One region of the Microbulbifer sp. MCCC 1A16149 genome, then DNA from elsewhere that is predicted to be linked to it. Evidence: predicted binding sites of a transcription regulator. Region 1 holds the regulator's gene; the other holds the start of a gene.
The links. Region 1 encodes sigma-54, which starts transcription at its own class of promoters, with help from an activator protein. Its sites were predicted from a motif close to TGGCACANNNNTTGCNNT; they were not measured.

Region 1 (7,855 bases):
CCAGAGTGCGGCGATACCACCCATGACCGCAGACCACAGCATCGCATTCAGCGCCCCGGAACCCAGCTCTCGGGAGAGCAGCCAGCTCAGGTTGCTGCGACCCACCTGTCCCAGGGCCATGCCGCGGATCACTACCGTCAGTGTCTGGCTACCTGCTACACCGCCCATACTGGCGACTATCGGCATTAGCACCGCCAGGGCTACGACTTTGTCGATGGTGTCCTGAAACAGATTGATGACCCACGAGGCCAACAGTGCGGTGAGCAGGTTTATCCCCAGCCACACGGCTCGGCGCGGTGCGGTGCGGATCACCGGGGCAAAGGTGTCCTCTTCCTCGTCCAGGCCCGCGAGGCTCATCAGCGAGTGGTCGGCATCTTCGCGGATCACGTCCACCACGTCATCGATGGTGATACGGCCCAGCAGGCGCTTGCCCTCGTCCACCACCGGGGCCGTAATCCAGTCGTACTTGGCGAACAGTTGGGCGACTTCATCGTCCGGCATTTGTGCGGGAATCGGCTCCACATCCGTGATCATCACCTCGCGCACGGTGACCGAGGGATCGGTTGTGAGCAACTTGGTGAGCGGTAGCAGGCCGATAAACCGACCCTGCCGGTTGACCACAAAGAGGTTATCGGTGGACTCGGGTAGTTGTTCGTGACGTCGCAGATAGCGCAGCACCACGTCCAGGTGCAGATTGGGGCGGACGGACACGATGTCCGTGTCCATCAGGCCGCCGGCGGTTTCCTCGTCGTAGGCCAGTACGCTTTCCACCCGCTGGCGGTCGTGCTCGCTCATGGCGGAGAGCACTTCCCCCATTACCCGTTCGGGTAACTGCTGGAGAATGTCGGCCACATCGTCCGCATCCAGCCCCTCCATGATGGCCACCATTTCTTCGGTGTCCATAGTGGCGAGAATCTGGCTCTGTACATCGTCAGTGAGTTCCTGCAGGACCTCACCTTCTACTTCGCGGTCGATCAGCTCCCACAGAACCCGGCGAATACGCGGCGGGGAGCTTTCCAGCAATTGCGCAATGCTCTGGGGGGACAGGGAGTGCAACATACGCTGCACTTCGCGCCCGGTGCCGCTATCCAGCGCTGCATACAGCTCGCCGAGCTGATTCTGGGCGCGGAATTTGAAGTCGGCATTGACGGGTTTAGGCACAGAGTTACCTGCTGACTGCGAGCACTTTGAGGGGCGGTATTATACCGGGTGAAGGGCGGAGAGTGGCTACTCGTCCTATTCGCCTTCACCGAACCGGTCGTTGATCAGTGCACAAATAGTCTCGTGTGCGAGGTCTTCGTCGCGGCCGCAAATCTCCAGCTCTAGCTCCACGCCTTTACCTGCGGCCAGTAGCATCAGCGCCATCACACTCTTGCCATCGACGGCCTTGCCCTGGCAGTGCACTTTGACTTCGGAAGAGAAGCGCGCGCTGGTCTGGGCAAACTTGCTGGCGGCGCGGGCGTGTAGCCCGAGCTTGTTGATGATGGTGATGCGGCTTTTTTGCATGGACGGTTTTCTTCCGGGGGGAGCGGGGCTCGTTACTTCTGTTGTTCGCGATGGCGAATCTGGATGTTTTCAAACTGGCTGGCAAAGGTTTTGGCCAGCTGTTCCACCATATACACGGAGCGATGACGGCCGCCGGTACAGCCGATGGAGACCGAGGTGTAGCTGCGGTTGCTCTGTTGATAAGAGGGTAGCCAGCGCTCGAGGAAGCTGGTGATATCCCGCTGCATGTCCTCGGTTTCCTGGTGTGAGCGCAGGAATTCCGCCACCTCCGGATCCTGACCGGTCTTATTGCGCAACTCGGCGACCCAGTAAGGATTGGGCAGGCAGCGCAGATCGAAAACCAGATCCGCATCCACCGGCACACCGTGCTTGAAGCCGAAGGACTGGAACAGGATGGCCATGCCGGGGGAGTCTTTACCCACAACGCGGGATTTCACCTGATCGCGCAACTGATGCAGGCTGAGACTGCTGGTATCGATAACCAGGTCTGCCATGGCTGCGAGGGGCGCGAGCAGCTCTTTCTCGCGGTTGAGCGCCTCAAGCAAGTGGGTGCGGCTGTCGCTCAGGGGGTGTTTGCGGCGGGTCTCACTGAATCGCTGTACCAGCACCGGGGAGCGCGCATCCAGATAGATGACGTCACAGTCAATTCCGCTCTCGCGCAGATCGTTGATGACCTTGGGCGCCTGGCGTACGTCGTGCCACAAATTGCGCGCATCGATACCGAGCGCCAGCTGGGTATTTTCCTGGGGGGGCTGATCTGTTACCCGGCGGATGAGTTCCGGCAACAGGCTCGCGGGGAGGTTATCGATGCAGTTGAAACCCACATCTTCCAGCAATTGCAGTGCGGAGCTTTTACCGGAGCCGGAGCGGCCGCTGATTATGACCAGGCGCATGAAACAAGCACTCCTTGCTGATTCCGGGCGCTTTGCTGCGCGACCGGAATGGCTAACTTGGGCTGGTCATCCGGCGACGGAAACTTGCCGGATGCGTGCGTTGGCTATTATGCCGCGGCGGCGCTGTTGATTGCCAGTGCGTACAGCTCGTCACTGGTGCTGGCTTCGCGGAGTTTTTCACGCACCCGGCTGTCGCTGAATAGCGCGGCGATCTGCGCCAGGGTCTCGAGGTGCTCCTGTTCCGAGTCCTCTGGCACTAACAGGGCAAACAGAAGGTCCACAGGCTGGCGGTCGATGGCATCAAAGTCCACCGCAGGGGAGGTTGTGCACAGCACACCAATGGGCTTTTCACAGCCGGGCAGGCGGCAGTGCGGGATGGCAACACCCTCACCAATACCGGTGGAGCCGAGGCGCTCCCGGGCTACCAGCTGGTTGAAAACGGTATCGGAATCCAGATCGGGGTATTGTTCTGAAATCGCCTGGGCGATGTTGAGTAATAGCTTTTTCTTGCTACTCCCCGCCAGGTGGCAAAGGCTCAGGCGGGGAGAGAGTAGTGCGTCCAATGTCATAACTTACTGATGATCTAGCGGTACAGGCCAGCCGGTAACCTGATTGTGTTACGACTAGCGGTGACTGCGTAACTTTTCTTTGTGTTTCAGCAGCTGCCGGTCGAGTTTGTCGGCGAGAGAATCAATCGCCGCGTACATATCTTCCGATTCCGAATCTGCAAACACATCCTTGCCATTCACGTGAACCCGCGCTTCGGCTTTCTGGATGAGTTTGTCGACGGAAAGTATGACCTGTGTATTGGTGATCAGGTCGTGGTGGCGGGAGAGCTTGTCCAGTTTGGTCAGGCAGTAATCGCGAATGGCCGGAGTTACGTCAACATGATGGCCACTGATATTGATCTGCATGGATTTCTCCTCATCGGGTGCAACACAATTTGGCAGCACCCCCGCACAGGGCGGCAACCCTACTAGGAAGTGCGCCAGAATGGAAGGATACACTCAATGTCGGTGCATTGGTCGCTCAGAAAATGATCGCGGGAGGGTTGCAGTGCCCCGGCTTTGTGACCTGACTGGTTAAACCAGTCGTTTTCGCTCGCTGGAGGAGGGGATTCCCATGGATTCCCGGTATTTCGCCACCGTGCGTCGGGCCACCTTGATTCCCTGTGAATCCAGCTCCTGGGTGATCTTGTTGTCCGACAGGGGCTTGCGCGGCTGCTCGGCGTCGATCAGCTTGCGGATCAGTGCGCGGATGGCAGTAGATGAGGCATCCTCGCCGGAGTCGGTGCTGACATGGCTCGAGAAGAAGTACTTGAGCTCGAACACACCGCGTGGGGTGAGCATGTACTTCTGGGTGGTTACCCGGGAAATGGTGGATTCGTGCATGCCGATGGTTTCGGCAATGTTCGCCAGCACCATGGGTTTCATGGCCTCCGGTCCCAGTTCGAAAAATCCCTGCTGCTTTTCCACGATACAGCTGGCGACCTTGAGCAGGGTCTCGTGGCGGCTCTGCAGACTTTTCAGGAACCAGCGCGCCTCCTGCAGGTTGTCGCGCAGGTAGTTGTTCTCGCTGGAGTTGTCGGCGCGCTTGATCAGCGATGCATAGGCGTCGTTGATGCGTAGCTTGGGCGTTGTTTCGGGGTTAAGTTCCACCACCCAGCGCTGCTGTCTACGGCTCACGATGACGTCCGGCACCACATACTGGGGCTCTTCGCCGCCAAAAGCCTCGCCGGGGTAGGGCGTGAGGGTCTGGATCAGGCGCATGACTTCGCCCAGCTGGGATTCGCTGAGGCGGGTGCGGCGGCTCAGTTGGCGAAAGTCCCGTTTCCCCAGCAGGTCCAGGTGTTGGTCCACCACGATCAATGCCTGGGGCAACCACGGTGTTTCCGTCGGTTGTTGGCGCAGCTGAAGCAGCAGGCTCTCGCGCAGGTCACGGGCGCCACAGCCCACCGGCTCAAACTGCTGGATGGTTTTCAGGACCGCGAGAACCTCGTCGATTTCGACTTCGAGGGCCTCGGCCATTTCGTCCAGGTCTGAATCCAGGAAACCGTTGGGGGCAATGGCGTCGATCAGTGACTCGCCGATCAGCTTGTCGCCATCGGTTAGCGGAGTGAGATTGAGCTGCCACAGCAGGTGATCCTGCAGGCTCTCGGATACCGCGTTGCGGTGTTCGAGGGCGAAGTCTTCCCCGTCGCCGCCGGTGTAGCTGCCGCCGGTATAGATGTCGTCCCAGCGGGTATCCACCGGTAGGTCATCCGGGATCTCGCTGTTCCAGTCGCCATCGGCAGTGGACTCGTTCTTGGCCTCGAGGGCGCTCTCGCGCTCGGCGGCTTCGCGCTCCTGGCCTTCGGAGCTGGCGGGGGTGTTCTGATCCTGGTGTGTCTCGCCGGCGTGCTCGTCAAAGTCCGATTCCAGTAGCGGATTGCTGTCGAGCGCCGACTGGATTTCCTGTTGCAGGTCCAGGGTCGACAGCTGCAGCAGGCGAATGGCCTGTTGCAGCTGGGGCGTCATCGTCAGCTGGGTACCGAGTTTTAACTGGAGTGACTGCTTCATAAGGGGGTATGCCGGCAGAATTATCTGGCGTTGGTGCGCTGTACAGAATCTGTATCTGTTACGGCGGCGTAAAGCTCATTTCCTGCAGACTACCCCGGGGCAAATCGGAACACAAGAGGCAGGTTAAGCAATAAGTGTGCCGAAACGACTTTTGCTTCTGGTTGTGCCGGTATTATTTGTGATGGCTGTCTAGGATTGCGGGGGATTGAGCAGATGGATCCCCCGGATTTGGGTCAAATGGTGAACTCGTGTCCCAGATATACGTCTTTCACCTGCTTGTTCGCAGCGACGTCTTTGGGGTTGCCTGAGGCGATAATATGCCCTTCGCTGACGATGTAGGCGGTTTCGCAGATATCCAGGGTCTCGCGCACGTTGTGATCGGTGATCAGCACGCCGATACCTCGATCCCTCAGGTGGCGGATGATTTGCTGGATGTCATTGACCGAGATGGGGTCTACCCCGGCGAAAGGTTCGTCGAGCAGGACGAAGGCGGGGTTGGTGGCGAGTGCGCGCGCAATCTCGACGCGACGGCGCTCACCGCCGGACAGGGCCATACCCAGGCTGTCTCGGATGTGGGTGATATGGAATTCTTCCAGCAGTGCTTCCAGCTGCTGCTGGCGCTGGCTGCGGTTCAGGTCCTTGCGCGTCTCGAGGATGGCAAGGATGTTGTCGGCTACCGACAGGCGACGGAATACCGAGGCTTCCTGCGGCAGGTAGCCGATACCTTTGCGTGCGCGGCCATGCATCGAGTAGCCGGTAATGTCTTCATCGTCGATCAGCACCTGCCCGGCATCCGCTTGGACCAGGCCGGCGATCATGTAAAAGCAGGTAGTCTTGCCGGCACCGTTGGGGCCGAGCAGGCCGACGACCTGACCGCTGGAAACGCTCACGGAAACGTCCTGAACGACTTTGCGTTTCTTGTACTGCTTGGCGAGGTGTAACGCTTTGAGCGTCGGCATGTTGCAATCCGGTATCTGTAGGGCCGCTGTGGGCGGTCCGCTTGTTGAATATTGTGTGTCGGGCTGGCGGCGCTTACTGGTCGTTTTGTGCCGGTTTGGATTCCGGTTTCCAGATCATTTCTACCCGCTTCTGTTCTGACTGTCCCTGGGCTTGCATTTGCTCGCTATTGAGGTCGTAGTCGATGCGCTCGGCAGACAGGGTGTTGCCATCGCGGTCGACAAACGCTTCTCCGGTGAGTTGCAGGGCGTCGCTGCTGACCAGAAATTCGATGCGTTTGGCGCGCGCCTTGACCGGGGTGGTGCTTTCCTCAACCTGCTGCTGGAAGTGTGCAGGCTTGCCGGTGGCAACCACCTTGTTGATTTCACCTTTGGTATTGCCGTGCACCTCTACGCGGTCGGCGCGGATCTGCAGGGAGCCCTGGCTGATCACCACGTTGCCGCTGTACACCGACAGATTCTTGCTGCGATTGGCTTCCAGTTTGTCCGCGGAAACCTTGACCGGTTGTTCCCGGTCATTGGGCAGGGCCTGACTGTTGGCAGCAAATAGCAGTGTGGCGATCAGTGTCGCACAGGCTGCGCGGGCGATACTGCGCGCCGCAGGGTGGGTCGAGTTATTTGGCTTCATAGCTGCTTTCCACTTCAGACAGGATTTCTACTTTGTCTTTTTTCAGGTCGGCGCGCAGGCCTTTGCCTGTGGTGCGGTTCGGCCCGTCGGTAATGGTAACGCGTTTATTCGTCTCGGCGAATTCTTCGCGCGGCTTGATCGTAATGCTGGGGGTGCGCAGGGTAATACCCGGTTCCGGTAATTCCCGGATCGAGACATCGCCGCGCAGCACCACGCGCTGGCCGTTGTTGTAGGCCACGCCGGAGCGGGATTCCGTGCGCCAGCGGGAATCTTCGCCCTGATAGAACATCATGCGTGGCTCGGTGAGGTCAGCGCGGTCGCGGCGCGCGAACTGGAAAAAGGTTACGCGCTCGGCGTCCACTTCGTAGGCGAGTGTGCCCCCGGCGCTGAAATGGCGCGTGCGGGCGTTCCTGATGATGAGGTCCGCGGCCTTGTTGTGTTCCTGTTGGGTGGGGCGCTTGCCCATCAACTGCTCGGGCGGGCTTTCGGTAAACCACAGCCCGAGGGAGATGAGGGTGACAACAATGACCAGGGGTAGCCAGGTGCGCATTCGTTTTTCGTTTCCTTGAGTGGACAGCCAATTTCAGTTGGCCGCTCATTTAGTCTTCGCTGTGGCCTGTTGGTTCAGGCGATGGCGCTACGGACTACCTGTCGCCGTCGGCGAGGTAGGGTGCCAGTGCCGCGTTGAAGGTGTCCTGAGCATGCATGATCCGGTCGCACACTTCGCGTACCGCACCCATACCCCCGCTCCGCTCGGTGACAAACAGCGCGCGTTCGAGTACCGGTGGTGCCGCATTGGGGACCGCGATCGGGCAGCCCACCCGTGTCATCACTTGCAGGTCTGGATAGTCGTCCCCCATGTAGGCGATGTGCTGCATATCGTAGGGCTCGTTCGCGAACAGCTCCAGAAACGCCGTGTACTTGTCTTCCCGGCCCTGGATCAGACGGGTAATACCCAGGTCGTGCGCGCGCTTTTCCACCAGGGAGCTGCGTCGGCCGGTAATGATGGCCACGGCGACACCGGATTGCTGCAGCATCTTGATGCCGTGGCCATCCAGGGTGTGGAAGGTTTTCAGTTCGTTTCCATGGTTGTCGAAATACAGTCGGCCGTCGGTAAGCACGCCGTCCACGTCGAGGATCAAGTGGCGCACCCGGCTCAGTTTGTCGCGGATGTCCTGTTCTGTGTGCGGTTGCTGCTGGTTCACGGGGTGTCCCTTCTATCTATATAGCTATCGTTTTGTGCAGGTATCTGTACGCCCGGGTGCGAGGCTTGCGAGAGCCGGGTCAGATGACTCCGGCGCGCAAGATGTCGTG
Region 2 (7,855 bases), 310 kb from region 1:
TAGTCCGTCTCCACAGCCTGTTTTAGCTGCTTCAGGAAGCCCGGCTCGGCGCTGGTAATCCGGTTCCAGCTGGGAATGAATGGCGTCTCCATCGGGTTATCGAGAAACGCCTGCCCGGCTTTCACCAGGTTGCTGGCGAAGAGTTCCACTGTCTGCTCTTCCTTATGGATATCAAAATTCAGGCCATTAATGATGGCGTCATTGCGATAGGTTTCCACAAAGTCCAGGGCCACACGAAAATAGGTGGCCTTGATGCTGCGGAAAGTCTCTGACGAGAACACGGTGCCCTGGGTGGCCAGCTTGCGGAAAAACGACTTGGCGATGTCGATGGACATTTTGGACAGGCCGCCGTGTTCATCGTCGAATGAAACATCCTGGTGCTTGTGATCGTAGGCGTGGGCAATATCCACCTGGCACAAGCGGTTGGTTGAGTAATTGCGGTGCATTTCCGAGAGCACGCCGATCTCCAGCCCCCAGTCACTGGGAATCCGCAGGTCATTGATTACGTCGCGGCGGAAAGAAAACTCACCGGCGAGGGAATAGCGGAAGCTGTCCATATATTCCAGGTAGGGCGTGTGTCCGTAGATCTTTTTCAGGGTACGGATCAGCGGGGTGACCAGCAGTCGACACACTCGGCCATTGATTTTGCCGTTGGCCACACGGGAGTAATACCCCTTGCAGAACTCGTAGTTGAAGTTGGGGTTTGCCACGGGGTAGAACAGGCGCGCGAGCATGGCGCGGTCGTAGGTGACGATATCGCAGTCGTGCAGTGCAATGGCTTCCCCCCGGCGCGACGCCAGTATGTATCCCAGGCAATACCATACATTGCGGCCCTTGCCAGCATCCTTGGGCGCCAGCCCGTCCCGCTGCAGCTGCGCGTCCAGTTCCCGCAGGCGCGGACCGTCGTTCCACAGTACCCGCACATGCTGGGGCAACACACTGAACTGCTTGAGTGCGTCGCGATACTGGGATTCGTCGGCGCGGTCCAGGCCAATGACGATTTCTGAGAGATAGGGTACTTCGGAGAGGATTTTCAGAATCTTTGGCAGGGCCTCGCCTTCCAGTTCCGAATAGAGCGAGGGCAGCAGCAGGGACATGGGGCGATGCTTGGAGAAGCGGATCAGGTCCGCCTCCATATCTTCCAGGCTGCGGTTGGAGAGGTTGTGCAGGGTCGTGATGTCGCCATTCTGAAAAAAGTCGGTCACGGTTCACTTCCTATTTTGCGTTCTGAATTAAGTGCGGGCCCGCTCTGTGGACGCGGAGTCCGGGGCGAAAATTTCTGCAATGGCCTCCGCCCAACCCCGGGGCCCGGTTTCGCGGGTGACGATCAGCGAGGGATGGTGGGAAAGGGTAGGGGGCTGGTGTGCGGGAGAGCGCACAATGATGGCGATATCTGCGACCTTGAGCATGTCCAGGTCATTGGGGCCGTCGCCACTGGCGATAAGTTTGCAATCTCGATCGGTGTATTGCTGATAGGTTTTTTTCAGCAGTTTGGTAGCCAGGCCTTTGTCCGTCTGGCCCAGTACATGCAGGAAGCGGCCCCCCTGCAGGGTGGCGAATCCGGAGGCATTGGCGCGCGCGGTAAAAGCGAGTTTCTGCTGCGTATCTCCCTGCCACAGCAGGGGTTCGGAATAGCCGCGCTGATTGGCCTTTTCCGCTTCCCCCTGGGAGAGGCCAGTGGCGGCCACAATCTCCGCGGTGGATGCAGCGGCGAAGTTTAAATAGGGAGCGCCGTGGGCCTCGCTATCCTGTTTCAGGAAGTCGAGGATACAGTCCCGGCGTGCACCGGGTTCCAACACCCAGTAGCCCGCTTCTTCACGGGCCCGTTCCGGCTTATGGGGAAAGTAGCCGCGGGGAATGAAAATCGCCGATCCATTTTCCACGATAAACGGATGCTGGTTGTTCAGCACCCGGCGCAGTTCTAGCATCTCATCGCGAGTCTTGCTGCTGTTGAGAATGACCGGGATCCCGCTGGCTTCGAGTTCGGCCAGGGTGGCATCCGCCGGTTGATGGGAGTAACTGAAGTGGTCCAGCAGGGTCCCATCCAGGTCACTGGCGATCAGCCACTGAATTTCGGTGGAAGGGTACGGCGCTTGCTGTTTGGCAGTCATTGAAATCCGGGCTGGTGGGAAATTTATCGATTAGTCATTTGCGTACTACCAATACCTCAATCCAAAAATAGTGCCAGTCGGCGAAAAGTGAGCTACGACGGTGCTTTCAGGCCATTGATTGGCGAAGAATTCATTATGTTGGGTCGGTGCCCCTGGGGATAGTGGCGAAACTGCGCCAAATTGGGGCGCTTCGTGCTCCGAGATATTTTGCGTGCGGCAAAGTGGTGCGACTGGTGTCGGGGGCGGTGTCGGAGCAGTATCGTGGGGATGAGAACAGCGCCAGCCCTCACCGGCAATACCGGCGGGGCGGACGTTCAGGGGGCTGCTCAGGGCGCGACGCAGCTCATGCAGCGTACATACAGTGCTCGGGGATCGCGGAAGGTTTTCAGTTCTGCCAGTGGTTGCAGCGCGGGTTGCAGGCTGCTGAACCAGGCTCCCAGCGGCAGGTTCTGCTCGACGCTGGCGGCAACTCTGGCGTCTACGTTATCGGCCAGCGCGCGCATCAGCTTTTCACTGGTGGTCAGTTCGCGCTGAATCTCCACGATTTCGTAGTCTTCCAGGTTGGCGACCTGTGCCGCGTCGGCAATGGCGTCCTTCAGGTTGCCAAGCTCATCCACCAGTCCCAGTTTATGGGCAGTGCGTCCGGTCCATACCTGGCCCTGGGCAATTTTATGGATTTCCTGCGGTGTACTGTTGCGGGCTTCCGCTACCAGTTGCAGGAACTGGCTGTAAGTATGCTCCACGCCCTGCTGCAGGATATCCGCGGCAGCTTCCGGCAGTGCGCGATCCAGGCGCATGGTGCCGGCCAGCTCGGTAGTGCCCACACCGTCGTTGTATACACCCAGGTGCTCCAGGGATTCCTCAAACGTGGGGAAGGCACCAAACACACCGATGGATCCGGTGATGGTGGACGGGGAAGCCCAGATGCGGTCGCCGCCGGCGGCGATCCAGTAGCCACCGGAAGCGGCGACACTGCCCATGGAAATGACTACCGGGATGCCCGCTTCACGGGTGGCGAGCAGTTCCTGGCGGATGGCCTCGGAGGCAAAGGCGGAGCCGCCGGGGCTGTCGATGCGCAGCACCAGGGCCTTGACCTTTTTCTCGCGGGCCTCGGCGATCAGGTCGCCCAGGGTGGCACTGCCGATCTGCCCGGCGGGTGCCTCACCGTCGACGATGGCGCCGGCGGCACTGATCAAACCGATCTTTTCTTTGTGCTGACGGGGATCCGGCAGGTTGGTCAGCTTCATATGCCGCAGGTAGTCCATGGCATTGATAGCCTTGTACTGGGATTTGTCGGCTTCGTTGACCCCAACCAGCTCCTGCAGCTCCGCCACTGCGGCGCGACGGGTGAGCAACTTGTCCACAAACTTGTTGGCGAGCGCTGCATCCGCCCAGCTACCGCCTTCAGCGCGCAGGTTTTGCGGCAGGTCGGCGATATAGGCGTCCACCGCATTGGGCGGCAGGTTGCGCAGGCCGGTGACCTGTTCCGTGTACTCGCTCCACAGCTGGTGCAGCCAGCGGGCGTTGTTTTCCCGCGATGCCGGGCTCATGTCGTCACGGGTGTACGGCTCAATAAAGTCTTTGTAATCGCCGACCCGAAACACGTGGAAATTGATTTTGAGCTTGTCCAGGGCACTTTTGTAGTAATTGCGATAGCTGCCGAAGCCGGTCAGCAACAGAGAGCCCATGGGATTCATGTAGACCTTGTCGGCGTGGCTGGCGAGGAAGTACTGGCCCTGGGTGAAGTTGTCGCCAATGGCGTAGACCGGCTTGTCGCTGGACTTGAAGCGGCGTACGGCCTCGCCCACCTCTTCGAGCTTGCTGAGGCTGGCGCCACCGAGGTGATCCAGTTCCAGCACCAGCGCGGCGATGCGGTTGTCGTTGGCAGCGCGGTCGATGGCGTCGACCAGGTCTTTTACCCGGGTCTCCGGGGGTGTAGCCGGGCCGCCAAAAAATGCGGGCACGCCACTGGGCTGGCTCACTTCGTCCACCAGGTAGCCACCCGGTGCGACTTTCAGCGCAGCCCCCTGGGGCACGGTGATGCGCTCTTCACCGCCAAATATGGCCATGCCAATGAACAGTAACAGCAAAAGGAACAGCAGGTTGGTGAATACCCGGCGCAGCCAGGTGATGGCGCCGCCAATGGCACCAAAAAAACTGCGGATGGGACCGCGGTGACGGGTTGCTTCGGTCAAACCTGAAACTCCTTGTGTCGGTCTGTTGTAGTTCTAGGTGTTCGCGTTGTGCAATTGCACCTGCCAGCGGCTGGTCATCATTGCAGATACAAACAGGATAAGGCTGAGGGCGGTTAATACGCCATGCTGCCAGCCGCGCCCAGGCATCATTACGTCGACGATTCCGGCGGTGATGTACAGCAGCAGGATAAAACACAGCCATAAGTAGCTGCGTTGACGCTGCTTGAGCAACCCCGGCAGCACCAGTAGCAGAGGCACCGTCTGTAGCAGCCACCACTTAATGGAGCCGCCGAGAAACAGGTTCCATACAGCGAACAGTAGCAGAAGGCCGCCATAGCAGACCCAGTTGAGTTTGCGGGCAATTTCCAGCTTGCGAGCAACGCGCACCGGGTCGATGGGTTTGGCTTTTTTAGCCATGGTGATCTCCCTGTTCCTGGCCGGGTTTCACCAGCAACTGCTGGGCGAGGGTGCCGATGCGCTGGCCGAGAGCGCGACACAGGATGGTTTCGTCTTCGCTCAGGTCGCTGGTGTCGCTACCGCTGGCCCAGTGGGATGCGCCGTATGGGGTGCCACCGGTGGTGGTGTGCATCAGCGCGGCTTCAGAGTAGGGGATACCGGCGATGACCATGCCGTGGTGCAGTAGGGGCAGCATCATCGAGATCAGCGTGCTCTCCTGTCCGCCGTGCAGGCTGCCGGTGGAAGTGAATACCGCGGCAGGCTTGCCGGTTAGGCTGCCATCGAGCCACATGTCACTGGTCTGGTCGAGAAAATAGCGCAGCGGGGCGGCCATATTGCCGAAGCGCGTCGGGCTGCCGAGCAGCAGGCCGGCGCACTGGCGCAGATCGTCCGTTGTGCAGTAGGGCGCGCCACTGTCGGGCACCGGCGCCAAGCTTGCTTCGGTATCCGGGGAGACCGGCGGCACGGTACGCAGGCGTGCGCTCATTCCCTGTTGCTCGACGCCGCGGGCGAGCTCGGCGGCCATTTTGGCGGTTGCGCCGCTGCGGCTGTAATAGAGGATCAGAATGTAGGGCGCTGTGGCCATCAGATCAGCTCCAGCACATTTTCCGGCGGACGGCCGAGAACAGCCTTGTCGCCTTTGACCACGATCGGGCGCTCGATTAGTTTGGGGTTCGTCACCATTGCCTCGATAAGGGCATCGTCGGCCAGGGCTGCATCTTTCAGGTTCAGTGCCTTGTAGGCGTCTTCGCCCTTGCGCAGCAGGTCGCGTGCGCCGATGCCCAGTTTACCCAGCAGGCTTTTGAGTGTGGCGGCATCCGGCGGTGTTTCCAGATACAGCACCACCTCCGGTTCGATATTGTTGTCCTGCAGCAATTGCAGGGTCTGGCGGGATTTTGAACAGCGCGGGTTGTGATAGATCGTCCACATTGAAGGGGTATCCTGTTAAGGTTTGGCGTATTCTAACAGGTGGTGGTGGGGCGTCCATGAACCCGCCGCATTCGTCGACTACGCTGAGGTATGGCGTACTTTTTAGACAGAATACACGGTTTTCTGCACGGAACCCGTACGCGGTTCCGGCAGTCGTGGCTATATAACAAACTGAGAAGACCCATGACTGAAATGGTGCATCGCTGGCGTCGCTTTTTTACTTCCCTGTGGACGGTATTCAACGAAAAAAACTGCCGACAGAATGCGGCGGCGCTCACCTACATGACGCTGTTTGCGATTGTTCCCCTGGTAACTGTTAGTTACGCCATGCTGTCGTTGTTTCCGGATTTTGCCGGTCTCGAAAGCAAGATCCAGCAGCAGATTTTTTCCCACTTCGTGCCGGAGAGCGGGCGTGATGTGCAGGAGTACATCAGCAGTTTTTCTTCCCAGGCCCAGCGCCTCACCGGTGCGGGTATCGGCCTGCTGTTGTTGACCGCCGGATTCATGTTGAAAAACATCGAGGCCACGTTCAATGCCATCTGGGATATTCCCAAGGGGCGTCGCGGGGTTTCCAGCTTTCTTTTGTACTGGGCAATTCTGAGCCTGGGGCCGATCCTGCTCGGGGCCGGGATGGCCGCAACCACTTATCTGTTTTCACAGAAAGTTCTCGCGCAAAACGACAGCCTGGGGCTGTTGCCTGTGGTATTGCGGATTCTGCCATGGGTGTTTACCGCAATTGCCTTCACCCTGCTGTTTGTCGCCGTGCCCAACTGCCGTGTTCCCCTGCGCCACGGTCTTGCCGGCGGTGTGATTACCGCCTTTGCGTTTGAAGCGGCCAAGTACCTGTTTGGTGCCATCGTCGCGCGTAGTTCGGTACAAGCGATTTACGGTGCCTTCGCATTCGTGCCGCTGTTTCTGATCTGGATTTACCTGATGTGGATGATCGTGCTGGCGGGCTGCGTGCTGGTACGGACCCTGTCTGCCTATCACGCTGCGGCCCAGGGGCGAAATTATTCTGATCTGGTGGCCACCCTGTCGTTGCTGTGGAAGTTCTTCAGCAATTATCAGAAGGGGATGCCGGTATGCGAGCAGGATATTTCCCGCGCGGGTATCCGGCCTTCACAGTGGCGGCATATCCGCGAGGTACTGCAATCCAACCGGGTGATTTCCCAGACCGACCGCAACGACTATGTACTGGTGCGCGACCTGGATTCCATCACCCTGCAGCAACTGGCAGACTGGCTGCATCCCACGCCGCTGCCGGAAAATGCCCACCGCGAACTGCAGCAGCGGCCCTGGTACCGGCAGGTGGATGCGCGTTTCCGCGAGGCGCGGGAATATTCCCGCAAGCAGTTCTCCCAGAGCCTGGGGGATCTGTTCCGGGAATCCATGGCTACGGAGATGCTGGAGAAATCCGTGGATACCGCGGATGCGGAGCCCGCGCTGCCGCCACCGGAAAGCAGTGCGGCGGCGGAGCAGAAGGACAGCAAGAAAACCAATAATAAAGGGAGTAGCCGCAATGCCCGCAGTGGCAAGTCGACAACTAAAACAGCCAAGTCCTGAGGTCCGCCGGCGCGCTGCGGGATTGCCATATGCCGCGCTGTTTTCAAAGGTGTGGGTAGCGTTGCTGGCGGTGTCGCTAATCGCCGGTTGCGGCAAGTCCCCGGGTGGAATGCAGGCACTCAGTGGCGAACCCCTGGCCGGCGAGGGCAAGATCCTGCTGGTGAACTATTGGGCAGAATGGTGCGCACCCTGTCGCGAGGAAATTCCCGAGTTGAATGCGTTCTACCGGGAGCACAGCGAGCAGGTGCTGGTGCTCGGTATCAACTTTGATCAGTTACCGGCAGAGCAGGTGCGCCAGCAGGCGGACAAGTTCGGTATCCAGTTCCCGCTGCTCGCGGCGGCTCCCCAGGGGCGTTGGGGGCAGCCCATGCCGCAGGTTTTACCGTCTACCCTGATTATCGGTCGCGACGGGGAGTGGCGGCGCACACTGGTGGGCCCGCAGACCGTTGAATCCATTGCCGAGGCGATTTTCGGCGTGGATCAGGGCGCAAACTTCTAGGGCTATAACTAAAGTGTCTTTAAAGGAAAACTGCGCCAGCTGTTAGGATGCGGTCAATTTTCTAACCGTAAAGTTTGTAAATTGGGACTCAAATTCCGTGC

Region 2: a site for sigma-54 is predicted at 2,170-2,187, ahead of ACONT6_RS05485 (HAD-IIB family hydrolase). Genes of this name have one in related genera too.

Annotation. Positions count from the first base shown of each region.
Region 1 covers NZ_CP185959.1:1,003,949-1,011,803, forward strand. The annotation lists gene mgtE (magnesium transporter) at 1-1,161, opposite strand, end outside; gene ACONT6_RS04080 (HPr family phosphocarrier protein) at 1,237-1,506, opposite strand; gene rapZ (RNase adapter RapZ) at 1,539-2,399, opposite strand; gene ptsN (PTS IIA-like nitrogen regulatory protein PtsN) at 2,507-2,968, opposite strand; gene hpf (ribosome hibernation-promoting factor, HPF/YfiA family) at 3,023-3,313, opposite strand; gene ACONT6_RS04100 (RNA polymerase factor sigma-54) at 3,482-4,957, opposite strand; gene lptB (LPS export ABC transporter ATP-binding protein) at 5,191-5,916, opposite strand; gene lptA (lipopolysaccharide transport periplasmic protein LptA) at 5,990-6,541, opposite strand; gene lptC (LPS export ABC transporter periplasmic protein LptC) at 6,528-7,091, opposite strand; gene ACONT6_RS04120 (KdsC family phosphatase) at 7,186-7,746, opposite strand; gene ACONT6_RS04125 (KpsF/GutQ family sugar-phosphate isomerase) at 7,826-7,855, opposite strand, start outside.
Region 2 covers NZ_CP185959.1:1,311,171-1,319,025, forward strand. The annotation lists gene ACONT6_RS05480 (glycosyl transferase) at 1-1,205, opposite strand, end outside; gene ACONT6_RS05485 (HAD-IIB family hydrolase) at 1,233-2,111, opposite strand; gene sppA (signal peptide peptidase SppA) at 2,438-4,306, opposite strand; gene ACONT6_RS05495 (DUF2069 domain-containing protein) at 4,340-4,723, opposite strand; gene wrbA (NAD(P)H:quinone oxidoreductase) at 4,716-5,348, opposite strand; gene arsC (arsenate reductase (glutaredoxin)) at 5,348-5,692, opposite strand; gene ACONT6_RS05510 (YihY family inner membrane protein) at 5,876-7,255, shown strand; gene ACONT6_RS05515 (TlpA family protein disulfide reductase) at 7,212-7,754, shown strand; gene ACONT6_RS05520 (L-cystine transporter) at 7,852-7,855, shown strand, end outside.